Regions from separate parts of the Sphingobium sp. B1D7B genome, predicted to be linked through region 3. Evidence: riboswitches for the same ligand, from Rfam matches in the RefSeq annotation. Region 3 holds a riboswitch; each other region holds the start of a gene.
What was found. Region 3 has a riboswitch for cyclic di-GMP ahead of M2336_RS15690 (autotransporter domain-containing protein). Riboswitches for the same ligand answer to the same signal wherever they lie in the genome.

Region 1: it holds a riboswitch for cyclic di-GMP, as region 3 does, so the genes downstream of both, M2336_RS04940 (DUF4402 domain-containing protein) here and M2336_RS15690 (autotransporter domain-containing protein) in region 3, are expected to answer to the same signal.
Region 2: it holds a riboswitch for cyclic di-GMP, as region 3 does, so the genes downstream of both, M2336_RS06460 (hypothetical protein) here and M2336_RS15690 (autotransporter domain-containing protein) in region 3, are expected to answer to the same signal.

The regions. Positions count from the first base shown of each region.
Region 1 is NZ_JAOQOR010000001.1:1,045,107-1,047,370, reverse strand. It holds gene M2336_RS04950 (hypothetical protein) at 1-13, opposite strand, end outside; gene M2336_RS04945 (hypothetical protein) at 6-578, opposite strand; gene M2336_RS04940 (DUF4402 domain-containing protein) at 598-1,125, opposite strand; cyclic di-GMP riboswitch class I at 1,390-1,466, opposite strand; gene M2336_RS04935 (FAD-dependent monooxygenase) at 2,007-2,264, opposite strand, start outside.
Region 2 is NZ_JAOQOR010000001.1:1,429,638-1,431,901, reverse strand. It holds gene M2336_RS06465 (TetR/AcrR family transcriptional regulator) at 1-580, opposite strand, end outside; cyclic di-GMP riboswitch class I at 754-831, shown strand; gene M2336_RS06460 (hypothetical protein) at 971-2,155, shown strand.
Region 3 is NZ_JAOQOR010000001.1:3,351,324-3,353,587, forward strand. It holds gene M2336_RS15690 (autotransporter domain-containing protein) at 1-1,342, opposite strand, end outside; cyclic di-GMP riboswitch class I at 1,534-1,608, opposite strand; gene M2336_RS15695 (pyridoxal phosphate-dependent aminotransferase) at 1,905-2,264, opposite strand, start outside.

The sequences.
Region 1 (2,264 bases), 2.3 Mb from region 3:
CCAGCTCATTCATATTGCGCCAGGACCAGCAAAGGCCCGCCGTCGGACCCATAGCTGTCGCGTAGCGCTTTCAAAAGAAACGGCGGAACAGACAGAAGCCCATCGCCGCTCAGCCGGCCCATGAGGACATCCTCGAACCCCGAGGGACCGGCTTCAAAGGACGGGAAATTATCATCGCTCAGCGTCGCAATCGGTACCCTGAGCGAACCCCCTGTGCCTGGCTGGACGAATGCTTGTGAGACCAGGAGAGAAAACGTCTGGTTGCTGCCCCCGGCGATTTGAATAGGAGCGGCCATGGAAAGCCCGGCGTTTTGGTCGCTCTCTGTTGACTGCGGCCCTGGCGACAAGATCATGACCCGGAGGCTCGACTGAAGAACCAGCACCGGCTGCAGGACAATGTCCTTCGCCGATTGCCTGATCGAAGCCGGCTCCACGATCGAAACCTGGCCTTTCGCGGTCGCTTCAGCCGCGTTCACCTGTGAGGCTGGAATCGCCGCGCAAAGGCACAGCGCTCCCAGCGCAGGAGCGGTCGCCCGCAACAGGCGCGCTCCCATCCGGATGGATGATGAGACCGTCACGAGACGCTCCTGTCACGGGTCAGTTGTAGGCGACGGTCGCCGTGAAGGTGCCCGAGTAATTGCCAGAGGCCTGCGTATTGGGCAGGGAGAAGCTACCGCCGACGCCGAAGGTCGCGGTGCCAGCTGTGCCGATGGAGCTGGACAATGTGCCTGTTGCGGCACTCGGCGTCAGCGTGACGGTGATCGTGCCGCCGGGCGTACCGGTCATGGAGAAGCTGGCGGGCACCGAAATCGAGAAGGTCTGCCCCCCTTCACCCGAGACCGTATAGGCTGCGCGCGACGTCGTGCCACCTGCGGCAACGGCGTCGCCGGAACCAGACAGGCTGCGGTTGCCCGTCGAGGCATCGACAGTGACCGTGTTGGTCCCTGCTACCGAGGGTTTCACGATAGTGCCGAACGCAAGGTCGCTGGTTTTTGCGATCGAGATCGGCTGAACGATCCGGGCTGTACCCGTGGTCGACACAGATGCTGAGGACTGAGCATGGCCTGCCGCGGGAATAGAGGCCAGGATCGCAATCGTCGCGATAGACTTAAAGTTTGCGGACATGAGGTTGTCTTTCTCTTGTTTGATATACTTATGAATTTAATCGGAAAATATAGACCAAACGCGCCTTACAGGCCCGCGGGCGGCAGCGTTTCGCGGATCTTGGGATTGCAAGCGGCTGCGTCTGGCGAACCAGTCGCAAGCAACTGGATCAAGTGATGATCGGTACGGGTGCTTGCTGGCCGTCGCCAAAGACGGGCCCTTGCCCGACGAGGGCGGAAAGGATCTGGAATGCGCGAGGACGACAGGTCCACAATAGTTCTCCGTTTCGGTAACCCCGCTATCCCTGTGAGGGACCGGAGGCTTTGCGTCCCATCGTCGCCGATGGTTTGCCGTTTCGACCGAGAATCTCGGGCGCTATTAGGTAAATTTTGATTTAACTATTATACGCTACACAGTCAACGCCTATGTGGTGAACGACCAGATGGAGAATTGTGCGACTACTCCCATGTTGAACCGCCGATCGAGCAGCCCGATTAGGAGAGCGTTTGTTTTCAATGAAATAAACGCGAGGTTTGGATCATCAGAGCCTAAGCAACACGCCAAGAACTTCGCGGACTGAAGCGAACCGACGATGCGGTTAGCTCGCGCCAAACCGAATTCCATGAGGATGTATTTCGTTGCCGTCGCTATGATCCCGACGAATTACACATCCGGGCTAAATGCCAAGGCCCGTCTCGCGAAAAGCGCCGCTTGGGCTCCTCTCCCCTCGCTTCGCTTGTCAGGGCGTGGAGCGCGCGACGCGGCCAAGCGTCGGCCCTCATCGAAGCGCTTCTGCGGTGGGGCGCTGCCTCAGGATGTCGGCGCAATGCCGGAGAGCAACGAAAGGCAGGCTTGAAAAGGTCTTCGTGCTACCGACCCACCGCTATGTCAGAGCAACCGCCTCAACCGGCAGAGCGCACGAAATTCTGGCTGATCTGCTGGCCGGACCGCGCCAGTCTGCGTACCTCGGGCAGCCGGGACGCTTCATATCGCACGAGCGCGGCTTTGGGGTCGGTCCGCAAGGCCACCGGGTCAAGGTAGCACGCGAGGGTGAGAGCATCTTGCGCGGCGGTTGCAAAGCCATTGCCTGTCATCGGCGTGCAGACATGGGCAGCGTCGCCAACCAGACACATGCGGCCGGCGACGAGGCGGTCCGGACA
Region 2 (2,264 bases), 1.9 Mb from region 3:
TAGTCGTCTCGGCAACGCGCTCCAGCTCCTCGCGCGTGGTGCCGGAGCCGGCCAAAACCGCCATGCCCTGCAAAACGGCGATGAGATACTTCGTGATCGCTTCCGCATCGGCGGGCCCGACAAATTCGCCCTCATCGATGGCGCGCTGCATCCGGGCCACCAGTGCCCGCTTCACGGTCTCGCCGCGCTTGAGCACTTCCTCACGGATCGACTGCGCTTCCGCGCCACAGGCGGTGACGCTGATCACGCTGAGGCAGCCGGTGGGCTGGCCATTGCCGGCAATCGTGGAGAGTGCGCCATCGAGCAGATGCTGCGCCACGCCGCGCGCGGTGGGCATATCCAGCGCCGGACCGATATAGGCCAGCTTTTCCCGCTCGTAGAGATCGAGCGCCTGGCGGAACAAGGCCTCCTTGTTGCCGAACGCGGCGTAGAGACTCGGGCGGGTGATCCCCATCGCGTCCGTCAGTTCGCTGAGCGACGCGCCCTCATAACCCTTTGTCCAGAACACACGCAAAGCGGCCGCAAGCGCCTGCTCGCAGCAAAATTCGCGGGGCCGACCCCTGATGGCGGTCTGTTCCATATCGGGCGGTATAGAATTCCTCGACGGGCTTGTCGAGTCCGGTGCGACGAAGGGAGCCAGGACGGTCCCCACCGCGCGGCGCCCTCCCCGGTAGGCATGATAAAAGTTAAGTTCAGACTCTTTTCCATGAACCTTTTCCAGCGCTTGACATTTCAAGCGCAGGATCACTCCGATCCCGATAATGGCAAAGCGGTGGTGACGCCGTGACGCAAAGCTTCCGGCCTTGGGTTCAAGGTAGCGGGGTTGCCGAAGGAGCCGAGGTCGGAGCTGTGTGTGCGTGTCTACGCCTTGCTCTGGCTATGATCGCTCCACACCGCTCCGCGCTACGTGGGCCTGCCATCGGATAGCTCCGTCTCCAGCCCGGCTGCAAGCCTGACAGGAGATGACGCAATGGCTCAGGTTCTTTCCACGACGACATTCCGATCCAACAGAACGTCACGACTATGCCGGGCCATGCCCGCCATAGCTGCCTGCTCCGCGCTGGCCATGCTGCTGAGCGCCTGCGAGACCAGCGGTTATTCTCGCTATGCCAATGTCGGCTCGCCGGCGCCCGGGTCGGGTGGCGGCAGCGATGGCGGCAGCAACAATGGCGGCGGCGGAACTGACACGGGCGGCGGGAACACGGGCGGTGGAAACACTGGCGGCGGGAATACCGGCGGCGGCGGATCGGCCGATGGTGGCGGCAGCACCGGTGGCGGTCTGGCTGGGGGCGTCGTCACGCAGGTCTCCCCGGTTCTGGCGACGGCCGGCAATGCCGTGCTCGGCGTCGCGGATGGCCAGCAAGGCGTGACCACTCCCATCGCCGCTGCCTTGCCTGTCACACAGCCCGTGACCGGCACGATCACGCGGGTGCTGCAGGATACCGGGACGGTGCTGGTCGATGCCGGCGAAGGCCGCACGCTGCTGCTGCAGGGGGCGCAAGGCGTGGTCGGCGATGTCGTGTCCATTGACGTTGGCGGTCGCACCGTAACCAACGGTCTTGATGGCACATCGGGCGCGATCGGCGTTGGCGTGCTTGGGGACACCCAGCCGACGGGCACGCTCGCATCCGCCGGCGTGCTGAACGCAGGCAATACCGCGCTGGCCACGGTCAACGGCGTCGCCGATGTGCGCGTGACCAACATTACGGCGCCCACCGGCGGCATTTCCGACAATCTGCTCAATGTCGCGCTCGGCGGCAATCAGCTGCTGGGGAGCGGCGATCCGGCGCTGGTCAACGCCAATGTGCTGCCGAACGGCGCGTCCCTGCCCGGCGGTGGCACGGGGGCCGTGGGTGGCGTGCTTGGCGCGGTGAGTTCGACCGTCGGGTCTGTCGGCGGCGCCGTGGGCGTGGGCGGTGACGTCTCAGGCGGCGGCGTGCTTGGCGGCGGAACGGCCACGGGCGGCGACGTAAATGGCGGCGTGCTCGGCACGGTCGGTGCCACGGTCGGCTCGGTCGGCGGTGCGCTAGGCGTTGGCGGCAGCGTCGAAGCCGGTGCAGGCGCAGGGACCGGTACGACGACCAATGGCGGCTTGCTGGCGCCGGTAACCGGCACGCTGAACACGGTCGGCACTTCTCTGGGGCTGGGCCGCTAAACAGCCACCCCGCCTCAAGTCGCCAACCTCGGCGCAACGTTCCTTCCGGTGCGCGGCGGGCGGTCTCAAACCCGCCGCGCACTCACCGCTCCCATTCCGAAAGGTCCAT
Region 3 (2,264 bases):
TCGCGATATCCGCATCCGCGACGAGGCCGATGATGTTGGAGCCGGCATGCAACTCCAGCGTCACGTCCCCGGCGCCCATCAGAATGGCGTGGCCGAAGGAAGGCGAGGCTTCGATGGTACCGGCGTTGATGATCGTGGTCGCCGCGCTGTTGGTGACGATACCGGTTTCACCCAGGATCGACCCGGAATTGGTGATCTGGACCATGCCGCTAAGTGTGTCTGCATCGACAGCCGCGATCCCGCTCAGCGATTGCAGCGTGCCGGTGTTGCTGATGACCACATCGCCAAGCGGCGTGCGCGCCTGAACTGCGCTTCCGGTTCTGCCAGTGACAATGCCGCTGTTGGTGATGGTGATTTTACCAGAGCCGGGCGCATCCTCGTCGAAGCCGGCGACGGCGAGAATGCCGGTGGTGCCCTCCGCAATGCCTGCATTGGTGATGGTGATATTGCCGATCTGCGAGGCGCCCTGAATCGCCGGGCCGTTGGCCGAGATAGCCTCACCCTGCTCCTGATTGTCGACCACCACTTCGCCGTTCGGCGTCCAGCCGACCAGCGCCTGATTGTTCACCGAAGAAACGTAGGCGTTGTTCGTGATTTTCGCCAAACCGTTGTAATTGACGACGCGGATACCCGCCGCCTGAGCCTCCACCTGGCCAGTGTTCGTCACGGTCACCTCGACCGGGTCGGCATCGTTGAAACCGCCGTCGGCGTAAATTCCCCGCTGGGTGAAGTCTGCGGCCCCGATGGTTTGCTGGACCGTGATGGCCCCGCTATTGGTGATGTTCACCGATCCTGCGTTGGTGGTGGCAGAGATGCCATTGGTTTCCACGCCTGAGACCGTCAGCGCGGCGCCATTCTCGATCACGATGTCGCCCGCGATCTGGTTGCGAACCCAGATGCCACCGTTGCCACCCACGCTGTCAACCGTTACGTCCGGGCCCAAGGTCACCGAAATGTCGTTCCGACCCTGGATATTGGAACTGACGTTTACGCCGCCATTATCGGTGGTGCTGATCGTGGAATTGGTGATGAGCAGCGTCGACGTAATGTCGCCAGAGGCTGTATTGTCCCACGTATAATAGCTGACGCCATCGCCCGTGATACTCCACTCATCCTGTGCGCCGTTCACAATGAGGCTGGTATCGCCTCCTTCAATACGAGCCTTAACCGACGAGGGTTCGCAGAAAAACAGGGTCACATTACCCTCAGTCTGGCAAATGCCAGGCTCGGCGTGGGCGGCCGATGCGCCTGCCAACATCCCCGCAATGCCGACGCTGCTGAACAGACCGGCCTTGAGAGCCTGCCCAACGGTGCTGCGCGTTTTGATTGCCTTGCCCTGCATTACGAAATCCCCTCGTGTGGGCCCACCGCCCAGATGATGTGAAGGGCAAACCGCCATGCAGGTGCGGTTCAACGGGATTTGAGACAGGGATCGAAGCGCGACGACAGGGAGCGCAGCCTGAGGTTCAAACGAACCCCATGACCTTCTCACAGCAGGTTACACACGATATCCGAAAATGCTCTGTTTCATCCCCCGGTAGCCCCGCTACCCCATTGGGGCCGGAGGCTTTGCGTCCCGCCGTTACCGACAGTTTGCCCTTGTCGAAGGCGACGAACACCCTTGGGAACGCCCATGGGCGGAGCCGTCATCTTCAGGAGGAATGTTAACGTTAGCTGAGCGGCAGCGCAACAAAAAAGCCCGGCCTCGTCGAGATGATGCGCATGCAGAGCGGGGCCATGCAGCTGATTTGTCGTGTGAAAATCGCCGTCGTCGGTCTGGAGCGAGGCCACAACCGGCCCTGTTAAGCCGATAACCATGATTAACAGATGCGCAAGCACATCGATTGCACTGCAAACCGCTCCTCTAAAATATGGTTGGGGACCACCCGCCCGCGACGTGATCGTTACAGCCGTCGCTGGTCGGGCAACCACGCCGAAAGGCGCCGAACTGCCTCTCGCACTTCGGCTTCCGTGATCGCAAAGCTCAGCCGGATGAACCGATGGCCATTGACCGGATCATGGTCGACCCCCGGCCCCGTGGCGAGCCCAGTCTCAACGAGCAGCTTCTTGCAGAACGCCGGGCTATCATCGGTAAAGTCGCTGACATCCGCATAGATGTAGAAGGCGCCATCCGGCGGCGCGATCCGTCGCAGACCAAGCGCTGGCAGGGCCTCCAGCAGAATGTCCCGGTTACGGGCGTAAGTGGCGCGATGCGCTTCCAGTTCTGACGTGCAGTCCAGCGCCGCCAAAGCGGCATGCTGACT